DNA from 4 places in the Rhizobium anhuiense bv. trifolii genome. Region 3 is predicted to be linked to each of the others. Evidence: riboswitches for the same ligand, from Rfam matches in the RefSeq annotation. Region 3 holds a riboswitch; each other region holds the start of a gene.
The links. A riboswitch is a leader RNA that binds a small molecule or an ion and turns the genes downstream of it on or off. The one in region 3 is predicted to bind cobalamin.
Positions count from the first base shown of each region.

Region 1: linked by a shared signal. The riboswitch ahead of NE851_RS24755 (ABC transporter substrate-binding protein) and the one ahead of NE851_RS28925 (CbtB domain-containing protein) in region 3 are both predicted to bind cobalamin.
Region 2: linked by a shared signal. The riboswitch ahead of cobU (bifunctional adenosylcobinamide kinase/adenosylcobinamide-phosphate guanylyltransferase) and the one ahead of NE851_RS28925 (CbtB domain-containing protein) in region 3 are both predicted to bind cobalamin.
Region 4: linked by a shared signal. The riboswitch ahead of nrdH (glutaredoxin-like protein NrdH) and the one ahead of NE851_RS28925 (CbtB domain-containing protein) in region 3 are both predicted to bind cobalamin.

Region 1 covers NZ_CP098803.1:3,240,889-3,246,387, forward strand. Annotated here, with positions in the region: gene NE851_RS24750 (FecCD family ABC transporter permease) at 1-877, opposite strand, end outside; gene NE851_RS24755 (ABC transporter substrate-binding protein) at 874-1,890, opposite strand; cobalamin riboswitch at 2,073-2,322, opposite strand; gene blh (bifunctional sulfur transferase/dioxygenase Blh) at 2,597-3,877, opposite strand; gene NE851_RS24765 (DsrE family protein) at 4,060-4,428, opposite strand; gene NE851_RS24770 (AraC family transcriptional regulator) at 4,517-5,499, shown strand, end outside.
Region 2 covers NZ_CP098803.1:2,922,920-2,928,418, reverse strand. Annotated here, with positions in the region: gene NE851_RS23155 (chloride channel protein) at 1-1,225, opposite strand, end outside; cobalamin riboswitch at 1,484-1,879, shown strand; gene cobU (bifunctional adenosylcobinamide kinase/adenosylcobinamide-phosphate guanylyltransferase) at 2,102-2,611, shown strand; gene cobW (cobalamin biosynthesis protein CobW) at 2,616-3,665, shown strand; gene cobN (cobaltochelatase subunit CobN) at 3,670-5,499, shown strand, end outside.
Region 3 covers NZ_CP098803.1:4,111,456-4,116,954, forward strand. Annotated here, with positions in the region: gene NE851_RS28905 (sensor histidine kinase) at 1-300, opposite strand, end outside; gene NE851_RS28910 (sulfite oxidase-like oxidoreductase) at 597-1,259, shown strand; gene NE851_RS28915 (hypothetical protein) at 1,244-1,876, opposite strand; gene NE851_RS28920 (CbtA family protein) at 1,926-2,672, opposite strand; gene NE851_RS28925 (CbtB domain-containing protein) at 2,786-2,995, opposite strand; adenosylcobalamin (AdoCbl) riboswitch at 3,009-3,151, opposite strand; gene NE851_RS28930 (histidine phosphatase family protein) at 3,240-3,794, shown strand; gene NE851_RS28935 (putative bifunctional diguanylate cyclase/phosphodiesterase) at 4,339-5,499, shown strand, end outside.
Region 4 covers NZ_CP098803.1:4,476,125-4,481,623, forward strand. Annotated here, with positions in the region: gene nrdF (class 1b ribonucleoside-diphosphate reductase subunit beta) at 1-233, opposite strand, end outside; gene nrdE (class 1b ribonucleoside-diphosphate reductase subunit alpha) at 407-2,611, opposite strand; gene nrdI (class Ib ribonucleoside-diphosphate reductase assembly flavoprotein NrdI) at 2,590-2,994, opposite strand; gene nrdH (glutaredoxin-like protein NrdH) at 3,008-3,229, opposite strand; cobalamin riboswitch at 3,511-3,737, opposite strand; gene NE851_RS30580 (heavy metal translocating P-type ATPase) at 3,977-5,499, opposite strand, start outside.

The DNA of each region.
Region 1 (5,499 bases), 870 kb from region 3:
GCCGCCCATGGGCCGGCCCGACAAGGAAGCGGGCGGCATGGGGTATGACGAGGCCGACGAAACCGATCGAGCCCACCATGCTGACGACGCTTGCCGTCATCGCCGCCGTCAGGGCGAACAGCACGATCTGGACGCGGCGCACGGCAATGCCGAGCGAGGCGGCGGCGTCCGTGCCGAACGCGAAGGCATCGAGCGCCCGCACATGGGCCATGCAGACGATGAAGCCGGCAAGCGCGATCGGCACCGAAAGGTAGACATCCGGCCAGCGTACGCCGCTGAGCGACCCCAGAAGCCAGAACAGGATGCCGCGCGCCTGCTCGGCATTCGCCGATGTCGTCACGATGTAGGAGGTGAGCGCGTTGAAGAGCTGCGAACCGGCGACGCCACACAGTATGATGCGTTCGCCGGTTCCCCCCGCACCCGTCGCCAGGAAGCCGACCAGCAAAAAGGCCATGACTGCGCCGATGAAGGCCCCGCTCGACAGGCCGAGAATACCGTAGCCGAAGCCGAGAATCATCACGCAGACCGCTCCCGTCGAGGCGCCGGCGGAGATGCCGAGCACATAGGGTTCGGCCAGCGGATTGCGCAGCAGCGCCTGCAGGATGGCGCCGCAGAGCGAGAGCGACGCGCCGGCGCTGGCCGCGACGAGGGCGCGGCTCAGCCGATAATCCCAGACGATGCCCTGGTGGATGCGGCTGAGCTCGAAATCGGTTCCGAACAGGCGGTTCGAAACCGCCTCAGCCGTCGTCGCAAGCGGGATGGCAATCTCGCCGATGGAAACGGCGAGACTGATCATCAGTCCAAGAAGGAGAAGCGCGGCAATGGTGAGCGCGGCGAGCGCCCACCATCCCTGCCGCCTGAGCGATACTGTCTTCACTGTGCCAGGCCGAAGGACTTGATGCCCTTCGCCAATGTCTCGACGCCGTCGATCGTACGGATCGTTGGATTCATCGATTGCGCATCCATCATCACGAAGTGCCTGTTCCTGACGGCATCGAGTTCCCTGGTCACAGGGTCGTTCTCGAGAAAGTCGAGCTTGACCTTGGGATCGTCGGCCGCATAACGGCGGCGATCCATCGTCGCCAGCACGATCACCGCCGGGTTCGCCTGGGCGATGGTTTCCCAGCCGACCAGCGGCCATTCCTCTTCGGTTGTCACGACGTTCTTCGCGCCGATCGTCTTGAGGATATAGGCAGGCGCGCTGTTCTTGCCGGCGATGAAGGCGTCGCCGTTGACCTCCTTGCTGGAGAACCAGAAGACGACCGGTAGGTTCTTGCCCGTTGCGCCCGATATCGACGCCACGGCATCCGCCTCGCGCTTCCTCAGCGTGGAAATCAGCGTGTCGCCGCGCTCCTTGACGTCGAAGATCTCCGAGAGTTCGGCGATTTCCCGGTAGATCAGATCCATCGTGAACAGCTCCCCACGCACACCGTCGCCGCCATCGGTGTTGACCTTGGCGACGCAATCGGCCGGCGCGAGAAAGGTATTGATCCCGAGATCCTTGAACTGCTCCCGCTTGCCGACGGAGCCCTGCGCGCCGACATGCCATTCGAACTCGGCCGCCACGAGGTCGGGCTCCTGCCCGACGACGGATTCGAAGCTCGGATCGTTGTCGGCGAGGCGTTTGATCTTGCTGTTGGCCTCGGCATATTGCGGCAGGACGGGGCCAACCCAGACTGCGGTTCCGGCGATCTTGTCGGCAAGGCCGAGCGAGAACAGAATTTCAGTCATGCCCTGGCCGATCGAAACTATCCTGGCGGGCGCCTTCTGGAACGTCACCTGCTGGCCGCAATTGCTGACGGTCAGGGGATATTGGGTCGCGGCCAAGCTTGGTGCCGCAAGGCCGGCCAGCCCGAAGGCAAATGTCATGATGGCGAGAAATTGACGCATGAAAACCTCGATGATGGGAAAACAGGCACGGCCGCGCCGCGCGCATATACGCAACGCTGAAGTCACGCCGACGCGTAGACTAGCCGCGGGAGGCCCAATCGAGACGGATGCATGCCGATATCAGGCGAAGGTTCAGAAGGTCAATCATGTCTGTTCCTTGTCCGGGCATCCCCGCCCGGTTGATTGGATCGCGATTGACGGCAGGTCTCCTGGCTTGCGGATATCCGTCTTTCATCCGCCTTCCCGCGATATCCGCAGTGGCGTAGCCTTTAGGCCAAGGGCATGATCGCTCCGCGATCAACCCCGAGATCGACAATCCGCTTACAGTTGCGGGGGCAGCCACGGTCTCGGTCCCTACTGGGTCGTCCTCACCGTGTTCCCTATTAATCCCCTTGGAGTCATCTTCAGGGAACCGTCTCCCCCAGTTACGTCGCCTGCCCGCGCGCCGTCAATGATTATTCAGAGGGCGCCGCGCCACCGGCGGATAAATATATCGCGCGCATGGCTGCGCGCCGCCGTTCGGTGCGCAAACTGCCGGTGGCGGTCGGTTGATATTGCGGCGAAAGGCGCTTCCTTACGATAAACTGCCTTGCCTATGAAGCAGTTGGGGAACATGGGTGCCGGCTGCTATTGGTGGGGATGACTTCGCCGGGGCTGCTATAGGAAACGCGCTTTGAACGATGCGGCGGTTGCCAGGGCCGCCCCCTCACAACGCATCCAGCGGAATCTTCAGATACCGCCGGCCGTTCTCCTCCGGCTCGGGCAGCCGCCCGCCGCGGATATTGACCTGCAGCGCGTGCAGCATCAGCTTCGGCTTCGGCAGCGTGCGGTCGCGCGCCTGGCGCAGCGCCACAAAGCCGGCCTCGTCGATGCCCGATATATGCGGATTGGCGCGCTTCTGGGCGGCAACCGTGCTTTCCCAGCGCGGGTGGCGGCCACCCGGCTGATAGTCGTGGCCGGAAAACAGCCGGGTCTCCTCGGGCAGCGACAGGATCGCCTGGATCGTGTGCCAGAGGGCGCTGGCGCTGCCGCCCGGGAAATCCGTGCGGGCGGTGCCGGAATCCGGCGTGAACACCGTATCGTGCACGAAGGCGGCGTCGCCGATTACATAGGTGATCGAGGCGAGGGTGTGCCCGGGCGAAAACATCACGCGGGCCTTGAGCGTGCCGATCTCGAACGTCTCGCCATCGGCACACAGCCGGTCCCATTGCGAGCCGTCGGTCGCGAGCGCCGGCCAATTGTAGATCTCCTTCCAGAGCGCCTGCACGTCGGTGACATGGGCGCCGATCGCCGTCGGCGCACCGGTCTTTCCCTTGAGGTAATACGCAGCGGAGAAATGATCGGCATGCGGATGCGTGTCGAGGATCCACTCGACCGTCAGCCCTTCGCTCTCGATATGGGCGAGGATGGCGTCGGCATTGGCCGTGCCCGTCGCCCCCGACATCTCGTCGAAATCGAGCACCGGGTCAATGATGGCGCAGCGTTTCGTCGCCGGGTCGGAAACGACATATTGCACACTGCAGGTGCGGGGCTCGAAGAAGGCCTTCACATGAGGTACCTGCCCTGCCCGCTTCTCCAGCCAGCGCCGCGCGCCGGCAAGATCGAAGCCGAGGCCTTGACCAAAGGCCTCGACATCCCCGGACTTCATCCGCCCGTCCAGCGCCTCGCCCAGCGCATAAAGCGTCAGCGCCCGTGTGCCGCTCTTGCAATGGGCGACGACCGGCCCCTTCGCCTCAGCTATCGCCGCCTGAAAGGCGCGGATATCGGCCTCGGTAATCTCGGCCCCCTTCACCGGCACGAAGCTGTAGGCGATCCCGGCGGCGGCGGCTGAAGCCTTCTCCGCTGCATTACCGGGTTGCCCCGGCTCCTCGCCATCCGGCCGGGCATTGATGACGGCGGCAAAGCCGTCTGCCGCGAAAGCACCAAAGTCCGCGGCGCCGGGCTGCCCCGTCACCGATATCAGCTCATTGACCCTCACGGATGTCATCGAAGCCCCCGCGCTGCCCTCATCAGGCATTATCGCATGTATATCGACACAATCTCACAAGTATATTGCCGAGCGCAAGAATAGACCACTTGTCGCATCCCCGAGCTTGCCGCCGGCCCGCAAAGCCTGACGAAACCGGCGGGAGAGGCTCCTCATACTTCCGCCCGGCCCGGCTCCTCCGGTCAAAACGACAGCGTCGCAGCGCCCTCCTTGATCTCGGCATGCATGGCGCTGGCGCCGACGATGACGACACCGTCGAGCATGTCCTCCTGCGTGTAACCGCGCGAGGTCACGCAGGGCGGGCAGGCCCAGATCGTGCCGCCGCGCTGCTGGAAATTCTCGATCAGCATCGACAGCGGATCAAGCGGCGGCACATGTGTCATGCGCTGGCCACCCTTGCGCACCAGATCGATCCCGGTGCTGGTGAGGAACACCGAGACCTTCAGCCCGGCGGTGATGCCGCCATTGGCAATGGTGAAGGCGACGGAGGACAGTTCGGATTCGATGCCCTTGGTGATGAGCACGACCAGTTTGTCGCTTTGAGTTTGCATAGTATTCTCCCAGTGAATTGAAATGAACGCTCACCACGAGTGAGCGAGAACACCATAGGAGGGTGCGCGGGGCGCGTATTTGGCCGGGATGCGTGAAGCCTTGTCCGAAAATCCAGGCGTTGCGGGTGTCGTGCGCGACGACGTGTTGTCGGCGCTGCTTTCGACGATCCGCCTGTCGGGATCGCTGCAGTTCTGCTTCATGCCGACGGGCGACTGGCAGACGGATGCCGCGCCGGCCTTAGCAAACCTCTCGGCCAAGGCTTCGGGCACGATGCCTTTTCACATCGTCGTGGCCGGCAGCTGCTGGCTGAAGACGGAAGGGGAAGAGACCGATCTGGAGGCCGGAGACGTGCTGGTCTTCCCCTTCGGCACCGGACATCAGCTCGGCGCGGGAAGGGACGGCATGCTGGTGCTGCCGACGCGCGACCTGCCGCAGAAGCCCTGGCGTGAGATTCCCGTGCTGCGCTATGGCGAGGCGGCGCAAAGGGTGCGGCTGCTCTGCGGCTATCTGCAATGGGACGGCTTGAGCTTTGCGCCGCTGCGCCAGGCGCTGCCGAAAATGATCCATGTCAGGACACGGGCCGTCAATGACGGCGACTGGTTGCGCGCCACCATCCGCCAGATGATCGAGGAGGTCGACAGGCCGCGCGCCGGCGGAGTTTCCATGCTGCCGCGGCTGACTGAAATCGTGTTCATCGAGATCCTGCGCCATCAGATCATGATGGCCGAACCGCGCTCGGTCGGCTGGCTGGCAGCCCTTGCCGACCCCGCGCTGTCGCGCTGTCTCTCCCTCATTCACGACGATCCCAGACACGACTGGTCGCTGGAGGACCTCGCCTCAGCCTCCGGCCTGTCGCGCAGCGCCCTCGCCGACCGCTTCCAGGCGATGCTCTCGACCTCGCCCATCCGCTATATCAGGGACTGGCGGCTCTACCTCGCAAGTGTCGCCCTCGCCACCTCAGGTCAGCCTATCGCAACAATCGCCTACGACGCCGGCTACGCCACCGAAGCCGCCTTCAATCGCGCCTTCTCTCGCGCCTTCGCCACCCCGCCGGCGACGTGGCGGGCGAT
Region 2 (5,499 bases), 1.2 Mb from region 3:
CGCCGGTGATTTCGAGCGCCAGGAACGTCATGGTCAGCGGTCCGCCGATAACGGCGACGGCAAGCGAGCTCATGCCGACCACGGCATAGATGACGGGGGTCAGCGTCGCATCGGCGAAATAGGGTCCGCAATAGGCAAAGAGCTTGCCGAGCAGGGCGCCCATGAACAACGAGGCGAAGAACAGGCCGCCCCTGAAGCCGGAGCCGATCGAGATCGCCGAGGCCAGGGATTTCAACAGGAAGAGACCGATCAGTGTCGGGATCGCCACCTCGCGGGAGAGGTTGAGATGCAGCGCGCCGTGGCCGGCCGAGAGCACCTGCGGCGAGATCATCGCCAAGAGCCCGACGATGACGCCACCGAGCGCCGGGCGGAAGGGTGGGGCGATCGAACTCTTGCGCGCCAGTTCCTCGACGAAGGAGACGCCCTGCATGATCAGGATACCGATGCCGGCGCAGAAGGCGCCGAGCAGCAGCGCCGGGATATAATCGGCCGGCACGACCGAGCCGAAGCTGCCGATATCGATGGTGAAATCACCATCGGCAAGCAGCCTTGCGACAAGGGTGGAAATGAGAGCTGAGACGACGACGGGTGTCAGCGACACGATCGTATAGGTGCCGATGATCAGCTCGAAGGCATAGAAGGCGCCGGTCAGCGGCGCGTTGAAGGCGGCGGCGATGGCGCCCGCCGCGCCGCAGCCGACGAGGATGCGCAGGTCGGAGCGGCGAAGCTGCAGCTTCAGGCCGAATTTCGAGGCAAGGCCGGCGGCAAGCTGGGTATAGCCGGCCTCCAGTCCGACCGAGGCGCCGAACCCGTTGGAGATCAGGTTCTGGACGGCAACGATGATGCTGTCGGTCAAGGATAGACGGCCGCCATGCAGCGCATTGGCTTCGATCGGGTCGACCATCGGCTTCTTGCGCCGTTTCGCCAGCACCAGGAGCAACAGGCCGAGCAGAGCGCCGCCGATTACGGGCGCGGTGAGCAGCAGCATCTTGTTCTCGATCTCGGATGAGCTCAGCCGCTCGCTATCGGCGATGCCGAAGACCAGCTGATGCAGCTCGCTCGAGACGTAGCTCATACCGGTGACGGCGAGACCCGAGATGATGCCGACGACGGCGCCCGCCAGTGACAGGCCGACCTCGCTGCGGCGGGTCAGCGCCCGCAGGCGGCCCGGATCGAAGAAAACACGCAGCGCCCGGAAACGGCGCCGATCCAATTTCATAAGCATGGCTAGACAACTAGGCGGGGAGAGGCCCGGTCAAGGGCGGAGATGGTCGCGCAGTCCGCTTGCGACGCAATTGCGGCGAAAAGCCGGCGCCCGGGACAAATATTTATGACGTAAGCCTCTGATAAATGACGATATTTTAGGTAGAGTAAGTCGTGTTGACAGGGTTGGGCCATCTGCTCGGAAGCTGACCGGCCGTCAAGGCCGGTTGACTTCACACCCCGGCTTGCCTAACCATCCCTCAACGGATGGTCGCCCGACCATCCTGACATAACGGATGGTTCCGGATCGGTGTTGCGCCCTTCCGGATGAAAAGGGAATGTGAAGGGGCGGACCCAAACCGGGCGCCTTCATCACAGCCGACCCCGCGACTGTAGAGCGGTCAGGGTCTTCCATCCGGCACCGAGCCCCTCCGGCCGGCGGCTTGCAATCATGCAAGCGGGCGGGATGGGCGATATGCCGGAAAAGCCACTGGAGATGCATGGTGATCAACCGGGGTCGGACGCCTCTAAATCTACGAATCGTCCACCTTTTCACCAATGCAGCCGGGAAGGCGAGGATGATCCGCCGGCACGATCAGGGCGACCGGTTTCCGGTCTGCCCCGATCGCGGCCGATAACCGCGAGCCAGGAGACCTGCCATTACGTGCCGGGCCAGAAGCCCACACCTGGGCACTACGCCCGTTGCCAGCACGGAGGTTGTCTTGGCTGAACGATTGAATTCAGCGCGGCCTGGTGCGGCGCTCGCGACGCCTCCAAGCAGCCCCGCAAGAGGAGTGCTTTCGGCCGGTTATGTCGAATACTCGGTCCCCCCAGCAGTCGAAAAAGGTGCACTCGGAACAAGCCACGGCTACGCACCCTCCCTGAGGAGCGTCTGAGCATGACCACCATCTTCATCCTCGGCGGCGCGCGCTCCGGCAAATCCCGCTTCGCCGAAGCTCTCGTCACCGCGACCGGCCTCGACCGCCACTACCTTGCCACCGGCCGGGCCTGGGACGAGGAGATGCAGGCGCGTATCACTCAGCACAAGGCCGACCGCGGTCCGTCCTGGACGACGCATGAGGAGCCGCTCGATCTCGTCGGTAAGCTTGGCGCCATCGACGGCGAGGGACGCATCGTGCTGATCGACTGCCTGACGCTCTGGGTCACCAATCTGATGATGGAGGAGCGCGACATGGCGGCGGAATTTGCAGCGCTCGCCGATTTCCTGGCCGCCGCGAAGGCGCGGCTCGTTTTCGTTTCCAACGAGGTCGGCCTCGGCATCGTGCCTGACAATCGCATGGCGCGGGATTTCCGCGATCATGCCGGCCGGCTGCACCAATCGATCGCGGCGAAGGCCGCCGAAGTTTATTTCATCGCGGCAGGCCTGCCGCTGAAAATGAAGGGTTAAGTTCATGAACCAGCAGAAAATTCCCGCAACCGTCATCACCGGCTTCCTCGGCGCCGGCAAGACCACGATGATCCGCAACCTGCTCACCAATGCCGGCGGCAAGAAGATCGCGCTCATCATCAACGAATTCGGCGATCTCGGTGTCGACGGTGACGTGCTGAAGGGCTGCGGCGCGGAGAATTGCACCGAGGACGACATCATCGAACTCACCAATGGTTGCATCTGCTGCACTGTCGCCGACGATTTCATTCCGACGATGACGAAGCTGCTCGAGCGCGAACAGCGGCCCGACCACATCGTCATCGAAACCTCGGGCCTCGCCCTGCCGCAGCCGCTGGTCGCCGCTTTCAACTGGCCCGATATCCGCACGCAAGTGACCGTCGACGGCGTCATCACGGTGGTCGATAGCGCCGCCGTTGCCGCCGGCCGGTTCGCCGACGACCATGATGCCGTCGATGCGCGCCGCGCCGAGGATGAATCGCTCGATCACGAAAGCCCGATCGAGGAGCTGTTCGAGGATCAGCTCACCTGCGCCGATCTCATCGTGCTCAACAAGACCGACCTGATCGACGCGGCAGGTCTTATCAGGGTGCGCGACGAGGTTGCCTCCCGCACGGTGCGCAAGCCCGCGATCATCGAGGCGAAGAACGGCGAAGTCTCGGCCGGCATCCTACTCGGCCTTGGTATCGGCACCGAGGACGATGTCGCCAATCGCAAGTCGCATCATGAGCTGGAGCATGAAGACGGCGCGCCGCACGACCACGACGAGTTCGACAGCTTCGTCGTCGATCTCGGACCCGTTGCCGATCCCGCCGGCTTCGTCGAGAAGCTGAAGACGATCATATCAACCCATGACGTGCTGCGCCTCAAGGGCTTCGTCGATATCGCCGGCAAGCCGATGCGCCTGCAGCTCCAGGCCGTCGGCAGCCGCATCGATCATTATTTCGACCGCGCCTGGGCTCCAGGCGAAAAGCGCACGACGCGCCTCGTCGTCATCGGCCTGCACGAGATGGATCAGGACGCGGTGAGGGCGGCAATCGAAGAGCTGGCATAAACCAATGCATCTGCTTCTGGCCCAGCAGGGAACGATCAGCGACGGCGAGGAGGCGATCGACCTCGGGCAGACGCCGGGCGAGATCCTGTTCCTGTCGGCTGCCGACAGCGAGCTTGCCGCGATCGCAGCCGCCCACCGCGACCGCGGTGGGCAGCATTCGCTGCGGCTCGCCAGCCTGATGAGCCTCAAGCATCCGATGTCGGTCGATACCTATGTCGAGCGCACGACGCGGCATGCCAAGCTGATTGTCGTGCGGGCGCTCGGCGGCGCCAGCTATTTCCATTATGCGCTGGAAGCGCTGCATGCGGCAGCGTCCCGCGCCGGTGCGCTGATCGCAGTGCTGCCGGGTGATGCGAAGCCGGATGCCGGGCTCGTCCCTTTCTCCAATGTTGATCTCGACGATCTCAATGCGCTGTGGGCCTATCTGATCGAGGGTGGCGATGCCAATGCGCGGGCCTTCCTCGACTATGCCGGGGCGATGCTGGCAGGCATGGAGAAGCCGGCGCCGGCGGTGCCACTGATGAAGGCCGGCATCTGGTGGCCGGGGCGAGGGTTGATCGGGGTTGAGGAGTGGCGGCGGGTTGTTGCGGAGGAGTCTTGGCGCGTGGCTGCCTCTTTGCCCGGCAGGACAGAGGGGGGTACCTCAAACTCGACGGAGAAGATGGGAATCGAACCCACACCTTCCCCCGTCGTCGCTATCAGCTTCTACCGCGCCCTCGTCCAAAGCGGCGAAACCGGGCCGATCGAGGCGCTGGTCGAGGCGCTGGTCGCACTTGGCCTCCGGCCGTTGCCGGTCTTTGCCTATAGCCTCAAGGATCCCGTTTCGACAGGCATTCTCGAAAGCGTGTTTTCGGCACTGAAGCCCGATGTCGTCATCAACACGACTGGCTTTGCCGTCTCGGCACCGGGTGCGGATCGGCAGCCAACGGTGCTGGAGGCGAATGAGGCGATCGTACTGCAGGCTATCCTGTCGGCTTCTTCGAGGGAGGCGTGGGCGGCTTCCTCGCAAGGCCTGTCGGCGCGCGATCTCGGCATGAATGTGGCGCTCCCAGAGGTGGACGGCCGGGTGCTGGCGCGGGCTGTCTCCTTCAAGACGGCGGCGCGTTACGATGCGGCTGTCGAGACGAATATCGTCGCCAGCGAACCGGATGCCGGCCGGGTGCGCTATACGGCGGAGCTTGCCGCCAACTGGGCGCGGCTGCGGAGGGCTTGCGCCGGCGACCGGCGCATCGCGCTCGTCATGGCGAATTATCCGAATCGCGACGGTCGGCTCGGCAACGGCGTCGGCCTCGATACGCCGGCCGGCACCATCGAAGTGCTGAAGGCTATGCGGGCGGCGGGTTATCCGGTCGCCGACATTCCGGCCGACGGCGATGCGCTGATCCGCCATCTGATGGAGGGACCGACCAATTCCGGTCATGACGGTAAGATCATCCGAGAGACGCTTTCCCTGAGTCTCTACAACGGCTTCCTGGAATCTCTTCCCAATCAGATTCAGGATGAGGTGAGAGCCCGTTGGGGCGATCCCGAAGACGATCCGTATTTTCGCGGGGGCGCTTTCGCTCTGCCGTTTGCCCGGTTCGGCGGTGTGCTCGTCGGTATCCAGCCGGCGCGCGGCTATAATATCGATCCGAAGGAGAGCTATCATTCGCCGGATCTCGTGCCGCCGCACGGCTACCTCGCCTTCTACGCTTTCCTGCGCCGCGAATTCGCTGCCCATGCCGTCATCCACATGGGCAAACATGGCAATCTCGAATGGTTGCCGGGCAAGGCGCTGGCGCTGTCGGAAAGCTGCTATCCCGAGGCGATCCTCGGGCCGCTGCCGCATCTCTAT
Region 3 (5,499 bases):
CTCGCCATCCGGTTTGACCACATAGATGTCGGAGGATTTCAGCAGCCCGTTGATCTCCTTGAGATAGAGATTGGCGGCATCGCGTAGCGCCGCATCCTCAGGCGCGCTCACCAGTTCCTTGATGTCGTCGTGATCGGCAATCAGCGCCGGCAGCGCCTCGTAGCGGTTGAGGTGGCCGCTGAGCGCCGACACGGCAAGGCGCAGCGCCGTTCCTGCCTGCGCCGAGGCTTCCCCCATATAAGCGCGTGTCGCAATCGCGCTTCCATAGGTGAAGAAGGCGAAGATGATCAGCGGCACCATGAGCAACGCCGCTATCGCACGATATCTCGAAGACAGATCCGGCTCCTCCCCTTTCTGCCTCCACTCCCCAGCAAGGCATACCCAACAACGGCAAGTCTAGCGCATCGGCCCGAAAATCGGAATCGATTTTCAGAAAGCACGACGCGTAGATTCAAAATGCTAGAGCGTCCTTTGTGCGTCCGAAAGGACGTACAAAGGACGCTCTAATAACCCCGGCAAGGTTTTCCAAGGGCCTGCCGAAACTTGACACTTAACGAGCGCGGATATCCTATTGCTGCATCGCAAGGAAGCCCATCATGAGCGACGATCAGACCCCCGCCGACAGCAAGCTCACCACATCCAAGCGTCGCTGGGCGGCCGAGGGCAAGTTCCTGACCGGCCGCATCAGCCGACCTGAAACCGAGCGTTTGCCGCCCGGCCAGCACCTCGTCAAAAACTGGCCGGTGCTCGATCTCGGCCAGCAGCCTGTTGTCTCCACAGAGACTTGGCGGCTCGACGTGCGCGGCCTCGTCGAAACACCGCTCACCCTCACCTGGGCCGCCTTCCAGGCGATCGAGCAGAGCACCAGGATGAGCGATATTCACTGCGTCACCACATGGTCGCGCTACGACAACAAATGGAAGGGCGTTTCGACGCGCGATCTTCTCGACCTCGCCATGCCGAAACCCGAAGCTGGTTACGTCATGCTGACGAGTTATGACGGCTATACCACCAACCTGCCGCTCGCCGATTTCGCCGCCGAGGATGCGATCCTTGCCACCGCCTGGGAAGGCCTGCCGCTGACGCCGGAACACGGCGGCCCGATGCGCCTGGTCGTGCCGCATCTCTATTTCTGGAAGAGCGCCAAATGGCTGCGCCGCATCGAGCTGATGCCCGACGACGAAGCCGGCTTCTGGGAAAAGAACGGCTACCATATCTACGGCGATCCATGGCGCGAGCAGCGCTATTCCGACGATTGAGCCTTCGGCCGCAGGAAGTGGCGAAGCCCAAAAAAACCAAGGCCGAACAATGCAGCGAGCCCGGTCAGCGACGCCATGCTGGCTGGATGAAGTGGCACCTTGCCCCAGTGTGGCTTGATGACATCGGCGGTGTTGAAGGCCTCGCCGCTGAACCGGCAGGTGACGAGCGCAAGGCCGCGCCGCGTCATGTCGGCGTCGACGGCGGAAATGATTTCATTCGCGGCAGCCCTCTCTTGCGGCATCTCGCGCATCGACAGCAAGACCGCCTTGGCCGCCGCGAGATAGGCATGGGCGCATTCGTTGAACGGGCTTTCCTCGTCCGTCACGCTGCCCGGCACCCGGCCCCAGAGACAATAGGAATACTGGATCTCGGCATAGTTCAGGACGCGGCGGAACGGCTCGTTGGTATCGACTGCACGGGAAGCAAGATCGATGATCCCACTGCGATAGTCTGCAATCACCGCCATCTCGCCATGGGAAATTTCCGGAATATCCAGTCCGGTATGGCTGCCGCCGCCGCTAGGGCTATGGGCAAGAGCGCTTCCAGCAACCACACAAAAAAAGACGGCGGTGGCTAACGCCGTCGACACGAGTGGTATGGTTCTGCTGCTTGTCATGGCCGCCCGAAAAGTTCAGGGCGCCGGCAAGCGGCGCCCTTCGATGCGTTCAGTGAAATGCCGTTGCCGGCCGGCCGCGTTGACCGTCCTTAACGGCAAGCCGCTTTTCCGCCAGCACTCCGAAGGTAAGGCCCAAGGTTGTCCAGAGGATCACATGCATGCCGAGCGAAGTCGTGCGGAACCGCCAGAGGACCATCGCCGAGAAGTTCTCCGGCAGCTCGTTGATCGGCGGCAGCAGATAGAGCACGACGCCGATGAAGACGAGATAAGCGATGCCGGCGATGATCGCGCCATTCCAGAGACCGAAACGCTCCGCGAGGCGGCGCGACAGCGCCACCGCGGCAATCAGCGCGGCGAGCGAGACGACGATCATCAGGAAGAACAGTTCGGTCCTGACGCCGATCGTATCGGGATTGCCGACCGCCGGCGGGTTGGCCGGATACTTGATACCGGGAACGAGGACGATCGCCACGAAGGCGGCAATGGCGATGACGGCCGAGGTGCCGCGCGCCGAAAGGCTGCTGAAACGGCCGTGCACGAAAGCGAAGGCGAGAGCGAAGAGCCCGCCAACGGCAACGCTGTAGGCCATGACGCCGGTGAAAAGGCCGAGACCGGCCTGCGTGGCGCGGCTGACGATTTCAGGTTCGGCAGCTTCACCGGCCGCCTGGGCACTCGCCTCCTCGAAGGCGATCGCCGCATCGACCAGCGGCTCGCCGAAGATATGCGCAAAAGCGAAAACGAGGATGCCAGCAATCAGGCCCGCGAGCATGCCGCGAAGCAGAAGATTTCCAACCATGTCAGGAACTCCCCTAAAGCATGTCGCGCAAAAGTGTGCAGCGATTTTGCGATAACGACATGCGAAAACAAAGACCTAAAGTGAGGCGCGAATCTGAAAGATCGCGACGCGCTTTAGTGGCAGGGAAAGCCGAGGAGATGACGGCCGTCATGCACGAATTCGTGCACATACATCCCGTTGAACAGCGCCATCGCGCCTTCCTCGGTGCCGACAAAATAGAGAACGATGAGCATCAGCAGGCCACCGAAGATCGCCCATGGCAGGATCTCTCCCAGGGGGATCGGCGCCGGTGCCGCGACGGGCGCAAAAGTGGTGTCAGACATGTATTCCTCCGGGAATGACGCGTTCAGTCGAAAGAGTGCTTGTGCAGTAGGGTCTGACTTCCAGCGCGAAGAGCTTTCGACACGCTGGTCACAGTGGCGCGACCGCGCCGGATTTCCACCGGCTTCCAAACCCGCAACAGCACGGTTATATCTGCACGCCGAAGAGACTGTCAACGAAACTTCACAAGCCGGCCAAGGGCCGTCCTGCGCCGCTACAGCCGCACTCCGGGAGATCAGAACGACCGTGAATACGCGCCTCACCTGGATCTGCCACGGCGCGACGATGGCGAGCCGCAAGGCCCTGTTCCCGCTCGACGAACCGCTGGAAGGCAAGGCGGCGGAAGAAGCCGACAGGATGGCCGCCCTGCCCCGCGCCGATCGCGTTGCCACGAGCCCCGCTTTGCGCGCCCGCCAGACTGTTGACGCGCTCCGCCTCCAAGCCCGGATCGATCCGGCGCTTCGCGACTGCGACCATGGCCGCTGGGCCGGCAGATCGATCGCCGCGATAGAGGCGGAAGAGCCTGAGAACCTCATGGCCTGGATGAGCGATCCGGAAGCGGCCCCGCATGGCGGCGAGAGCCTTCTTGATTTGAGAACACGCGTCGCCGACTGGATGGAGAGCGAATCCGCCCTCGGCGGCCATGTGATCGCCGTCAGTCACGCAGCCGTCATCCGGGCGGCGGTCGCCCATGTGCTTCAGGCGCCGCTCTCCTCTTTCTGGCTGAGCGACATCGAGCCGCTCGCCGTCATTCGCATGACCAGCAATGGACGACGCTGGTCTCTGCGCTTCCAGCATTAGAGCGCCGTGCGTCCTTTCGGACGCACAAGGACGCTCGGACACTTTCAATCCTCGCATCGCGCTGTCCGAAAATCGATTCCGATTTTCGGACCGATGCTTTAGCGAGTCCTGATCATATCCAGCCTTACACAAGCAAATCGCGTCATCTCTGTTGAACCCGGTTTCGCGGGGACTACTTCCTTATCCCAAGGAGATGGAAGAATGACATATGATTGGAGTGGGGAGCGCACGCGGCGCCTGCGTTTGATGCGTGTCGCCACAGTCACAGTTCTGGTCGGTCTCATCGTCAGCGTCCCGCTGCTGATCGTCACCGCCTGAAGCACGAAAAAGGGCGAGCGATGCCATGGCACGCTCGCCTTCGTTTTTTCCGCACCTGCCATTCTGCCAACCACGAAGAGGGCTCGCTCGGCGTTTTCCTCTGGCGCCAACGGTCTCTCGACGGCACATCAGGAGGCTGCCGCCTCCGATAATTCGCCTTCTGGTTTCAACGAACATTTCAGACTTTCGTGCTACTTCCGCGAAGGGTGGAGATGGAGAAGGCGCAGTGCCGGTATTTTTCCAGAGCAGGGCCGGAAGGCAATGTGTTTCGATCGTCGGGTTCGGGATTACTCTCTGGCTCCTCTGCACCCTGTTGCAGCTTGACGACAGCCTTGTCTACTTCATGACCGGTTTCGGCGAGTACGGCGCCGACAAGCTCGTTCTGGCGCTCGGCATCGCCGGCGCCATGAGCTTCATCTATTCGGTGCTGCGCATAGCCGACCTGCGCAAGGAAACGGAACTGCGCGCCACCGCCCAGGCAAAGGCCGATTGGACCGCAACCCACGACCATCTCACCAAACTGCCGAACCGCTACGCCTTCGAGCGCAAGATCCTCTCGCGGCCGATCAAGGACGATGAGGCCGAGATCGAGGAGTGGGATCGCAACGTCACTCTCTTCTCCGTCGACCTCGACGGTTTCAAGAAAGTCAACGATCTCGTGGGCCACAAGGGCGGCGACGTCCTGTTGATCGAGGTTGCCAGACGCATCTGTGCACTCGGCAATGCCGATTGCGTCTATCGCTTCGGCGGCGACGAATTCATCGTCGTCGCCTTCGCCCTGACGGCGCAGCGCGAGGAGCGTTTTGCCAAGCTGCTGATCCAGGCGGTCACCCGGCCGATCCATATCGATGGCTTTGCCGTCGAGGTCGGCGCCAGCGTCGGCTACGACCGCTGGGCCGAGGGAGCCGAACCACTGGAAGACGCCGCCCACCGTGCCGACCTCGCCATGTATGAGGCGAAATCACGCGGACCGAACCACTATTTCGTCTTCGAACCTTCGATGCAGGACAAGGTGACCGAACGCGCCGCACTGGAAACCAGGCTGCGCGCCGCGATCTCCAACAAGGCGATCAAACCCTTCTACCAGCCGCTGATCGATCTGAAGACCGGCCAGCTCTGCGGCTTCGAGGCGCTGGCGCGCTGGATCGGCGACGATGGCGTCAACATCCCGCCGCCTGTTTTCATCGGCATCGCCGAGGAAACCGGCATGATCACTGCATTGTTCGAGGATCTTCTCGCCCAGGCCTGCAGCGACGCACTCACCTGGCCGGAGCATGTGATGTTGTCTTTCAACGTCTCGCCGGTGCAGATGGAAGACAGGCTGCTGACCTCCCGCATCCTCAAGGTGCTTTCGGCAAGCCGGTTGCCGCCGCAGCGCCTGGAAGTG
Region 4 (5,499 bases), 360 kb from region 3:
ACGCCATTCTGGATCGTGTCGAGCAGCGTCAACCCGGTGAAGACGCGGATGGTCAGTTGTTGCTCGACCGGCGTCAGCGTCGCCCAGGAAGGAATGTCGTTCGAAAGCGGCACCTTTTCCGGCAGCCAGAAATTGCCGGTGAGCCGGTTCCAGACTTCGAGATCCTTATCGTCCTCGATACGGTTCCAGTTGACGGCGCGCACGCGGCTGATCGGCTTTACGGCGATGTTCATGGTGATTATGTCCTCAATAGATCTGATGGCGCTCGGAGCCCCCTCACCCTGCCCTCTCCCCCAGGGGAGAGGGGATGTCGCGCCTGCCGCAAATGTCTTCTCCCCATCGGGGAGAAGGTGCCGGCAGGCGGATGAGGGGGCCATTTGCTTAAAGGCTCGCGGCCGAAATCAACTCACAGCGTACAAGACACACAGCCCTGCACCTCAGTGCCGGACAGCGCCATTTGGCGAAGGCGGATGTAGTAGATCGTCTTGATGCCCTTCTTCCAGGCATGGATCTGCGCCCTGTTGATATCGCGCGTCGTCGCCGTGTCGCGAAAGAACAAGGTCAGCGACAGCCCCTGGTCGACATGCTGGGTCGCCGCCGCATAGGTGTCGATGATCTTCTCCGGTCCGATCTCGTAGGCATCCTGATAATAATCGAGATTGTCGTTGGTCATGAACGGTGCCGGATAATAGACGCGGCCGATCTTGCCTTCCTTGCGAATTTCGATCTTCGAGACGATCGGGTGGATCGAGGAGGTCGAGTGGTTGATGTAGGAGATCGAGCCTGTCGGCGGCACCGCCTGCAGGTTCTGGTTATAGAGGCCGGAGGCCATGACCGCCTTCTTCAGCGCGGCCCAGTCTTCCCTTGTCGGAATATGGATGCCCGCCGTCTCGAACAGCGCCATGACCTTCTCCGTCGCCGGCTCCCAGAGCTGGTCGGTATATTTGTCGAAATAGTCGCCGGAAGCATATTTCGAATTCTCGAAGCCCTTGAAGCTCGTGCCGCGTTCGACCGCCAAGAGGTTCGAGGCGCGGATCGCGTGATAGGTGACCGTATAGAAATAGATGTTGGTGAAATCGACGCCTTCCTCCGAGCCATAGAAGATGCGTTCGCGGGCGAGATAGCCGTGCAGGTTCATCTGGCCAAGGCCGATCGCATGGCTCTCGTCATTGCCCTTCTCGATCGAGGGAACCGAGGAAATGTGGCTCATGTCGGAAACGGCCGTCAGCGCCCGGATCGACGTCTCGATCGTCTTGCCGAAATCGGCCGAATCCATGGCCGCGGCGATGTTCAGCGAGCCGAGATTGCAGGAAATATCCTTGCCAAGATATTTGTAGGAGAGGTCGTCATTATAGTCGCTCGCCTCGCTCACCTGCAGGATCTCCGAGCAGAGATTGCTCATCGAGATGCGCCCGGCGATCGGGTTCGCCCGATTCACCGTGTCCTCGAACATGATATAGGGGTAGCCGCTCTCGAACTGGATTTCGGCAAGCACCTGGAAGAATTCGCGCGCCTTGATCTTCTTCTTTGAAATGCGGGCATCCGCCACCATCTCGCGGTACTTTTCCGTCACCGAAATCTCGGTGAAAGGCGCGCCATAGACGCGTTCCACGTCATAGGGCGAGAACAGGTACATGTCCTCGTTGTTCTTGGCGAGCTCGAAGGTGATGTCGGGCACGACGACGCCGAGCGACAGCGTCTTGATGCGGATTTTCTCGTCGGCATTTTCACGCTTGGTATCGAGGAAGCGCATGATATCGGGGTGATGGGCGTTGAGATAGACCGCACCCGCGCCCTGCCGCGCCCCGAGCTGGTTGGCATAGGAGAAGCTGTCTTCGAGCAGCTTCATCACCGGGATGATGCCCGACGACTGGTTCTCGATCTGCTTGATCGGCGCGCCGGCCTCGCGGATATTGGTCAGCGACAGCGCCACGCCGCCGCCGCGCTTCGACAATTGCAGCGCCGAATTGATCGACCGGCCGATCGATTCCATATTGTCCTCGACGCGCAGCAGGAAGCAGGAAACCAGCTCGCCGCGCTGCTTCTTGCCGGCATTGAGGAAGGTCGGCGTCGCCGGCTGGAAACGGCCGGAAATGATCTCGTCCACCATGTCGCGGGCAAGGCCCTCATCGCCGCGTGCCAAGGCCAGCGCCACCATGCAGATGCGGTCCTCGTAGCGCTCGAGATAGCGCTTTCCGTCGAAGGTCTTCAGCGTATAGCTGGTGTAATATTTGAAGGCGCCGAGGAAGGTCGGGAAACGGAATTTCCTGGCATAGGCCTGGTCAAACAGGTCGCGCACGAAATTGAAGGAATACTGGTCGAGAACCTCCTGCTCGTAATAGCCCTCGGTCACGAGGTAATCGAGCTTTTCCCGCAGATTGTGAAAGAACACCGTGTTCTGGTTCACATGCTGCAGGAAATACTGCTTCGCCGCCAAACGATCCTTGTCGAGCTGGATCCGCCCATCCTCGTCATAGAGGTTCAGCATGGCGTTCAGCGCGTGATAGTCGAGCGTTTCGGCCGCTTTCAAAGGGCGTTCGCCAGCGGGATGAGCAAAAGTGTTATGCGGTTTTGCGCCCGCATCCCGCGTCAGAGTTGTTCCCGTGTCCAAAATCGTTCCATCCCGTGTTTGACCTTGGCGACGTCGTCTTCCGTACCCATGAGCTCGAACCTGTAAAGGTAAGGCACCTGGCATTTCCGCGAGACCACGTCGCCGGCGAGCCCGTATGTCTCGCCGAAATTGCTGTTGCCCGCGGCAATCACGCCGCGGATGTGTCCTCGGTTTTCCGCATCGTTCAAGAAACGGATCACCTGCTTGGGAACGGCGCCCTTGCCGCCGTCGCCGCTATAGGTCGGCACAACAAGCACGAAGGGTTCGCGGATATGGAACGCGTCAACGCCACCGGTCGGAATGCGCGCCGCGCGCAGTCCGAGCTTGGCGACGAACCGATGGGTATTTTCGGATCGGCTGGAATAATAGACGATCAACCCCACCGCTTGTCCTCACTCAGGAGAGCGCGCTGATCATGTCGGGGCGGAAGCCCGCCCAGTGCTGCTCGCCGGCGATGACGACAGGCGCCTGCATGTAGCCGAGGCTGCGGACCCGATCGAGCGCTTCGGCATCCTGCGAGATATCGACGATGTCATAATCGACACCCAGACGGTCGAGGGCGCGGTAGGTGGCAGTGCACTGGACGCAGGCAGGCTTGCTGTAGACGGTAATGGTCATAGTATTCCTCGTGACGACGCGATTGGGACGCAGGACATCGATCGGAAATCTCTCGATATCCGTCGAAAAGGCTCTGTATTTTGCAGCGATGCGGCTCGTTCAGCCGCCGGGCGCGACGTGCCCTTTATATTGCGCGGGTGGCGGCCTGAATTGAGATACTGACATGACTTCACCCCGAAGTGGCTCAATGCGAAGGTTTCAGGGGCGGAGGTTCGGGCCTGCGAAACGCGATGCGGAGATCCCCGCAGCCATGCAAACGCGACCTTCCGGACACCCCGCCCGTGGACGTTTTGTTCGAGGCAGGTCTCCTGGCTCACGGGTCAAAGCACCCTGCCCCAGCCTTCCCAAGGCCTCATGCCTCAGTGACCTGAAATCGGACAGTTGCTCTCCGCTCACAGTTGCGGGGGCAGCTCCGGCGTTGTTGCGCCGTCATGGCGAAACGCACCGTATTCCCGTCTTAGCCCGCGATTCCTGACGAATCGAAGGAACCTCGAACACTAGATATAGTACGCCAATCCAAATTCGCGTCAACGGATGGTTTGTGCATTGCGTTACGACAGGTTTGAAATCGCTACATTCCTGTGAAGAACATGGATAACCAAAGCTTAAAGACAGCAGGCTGTGGAGAAGCCCCACGAGGGGAGCCGACCTATGACCGGTCCAAAGATTTCGGTTCGAGATCAGGCCCGAATCGTCGATGGGACATCCCGCCGGTGACGGGCGCCGGAGGATGAAGTCGGGGAATGCTTATATCTTTATCCGAAGCAGCCGCAGCGCGTTGATCGTCACCAGCACGGTGGCGCCGGTATCGGCGAGGATCGCCGGCCAGAGCCCGGTAATGCCCATGATCGTCGTCACCAGGAACACCGCCTTCAGCCCCAGCGCGATGCTGATGTTCTGCAGGATGTTGCCCATCGTGCGTTTGGAAAGTTCGATCATCCGCGCCACGTCGCCGACGCGTCCGTGCAGCACGGCGGCATCCGCGGTCTCCAGTGCCACATCGGTGCCGCCGCCCATGGCGATGCCGATATCGGCAGCCGCCAGCGCCGGAGCATCGTTGATGCCGTCGCCGACCTTGGCGACGATCAAGCCCTGGCGCTTCAATTCGCCGACGACACGCTGCTTGTCCTCAGGCATCATCTCCCCGAGCCAGTCGATGCCGAGCATGCCGGCCACGGCTGCCGCCGTCCGCTTGTTGTCGCCCGTCAGCATCATCGCCTTGACGCCTGCCGATTTGAGGCTAGCGAGCCCGGCCTCGGCATCCTCGCGCGGCTCGTCGCGCATGGCGATCAGGCCGGCCGCGATACCGTTGACAAGCAGCACCGATACGCTCTTGCCCTCGTCGTTGAGCGCCGTGATGCATGCATCCTGCTCCGCGCTGAGCGCCCCGAGCGCACGGGCAGCCGGCGGCGACAACAGGTCCAGCGTCTCGCCGCCGACCTTGCCGCTGACACCCTTGCCCGGCAGCGCTTCCAGCTCAAAGGCTGGCGGCACGGGAACGCCGTCCGCCTTGGCGCGGTTGAGGATAGCCAGGGCCAAGGGATGGCTGGATCCCTGCTCCAGCACCGCCGCGCGCGACAACACCTGCGCCTCCTTCAATCCGAAGGAAATGATGTCGGTCACCTGTGGCCTGCCCTCGGTCAGCGTGCCTGTCTTGTCGAAGGCGACCATCGTCACCTTGCCGAGCGTTTCCAGCACCGCGCCGCCCTTCATCAGCAGCCCGCGCCGCGCCCCCGCCGAAAGCGCAGCGGCGATTGCCGCCGGCGTCGAGATGACAAGCGCGCAGGGGCAGCCGATCAGCAGGATGGCGAGACCCTTATAGATCCATTCGCCCCACGACCCGCCGAACAGCAGCGGCGGAACGATGGCAACCAATGCTGCGACCACGACCACGCCGGGCGTGTAATAGCGCGAGAAGCGGTCGATGAAACGCTCGGTCGGCGCCTTCGATTCCTGCGCCTCCTCCACCAGCTTGACGACTCGGGCGATGGTATTGTCGGCCGCCGCCGCCGTGACGCGAACCCGGAGCAGCACATCGCCATTCACCGTGCCGGCAAAAACAACGGCATCGACACCCTTGCGCACCGGCGTGCTCTCACCCGTCACCGGCGCCTCGTCGATCGCACTCTCGCCGGAAACAATGATGCCGTCCGCCGAGATCCGGTCCCCCGGACGCACCATGATGATGGCGCCGACGGCAAGGCTTTCCGCCGGCACTTCCCGCGTCTGGCCATTGTCTTCGAGCAGCGCATTCTTCGGCACCAGGGCCG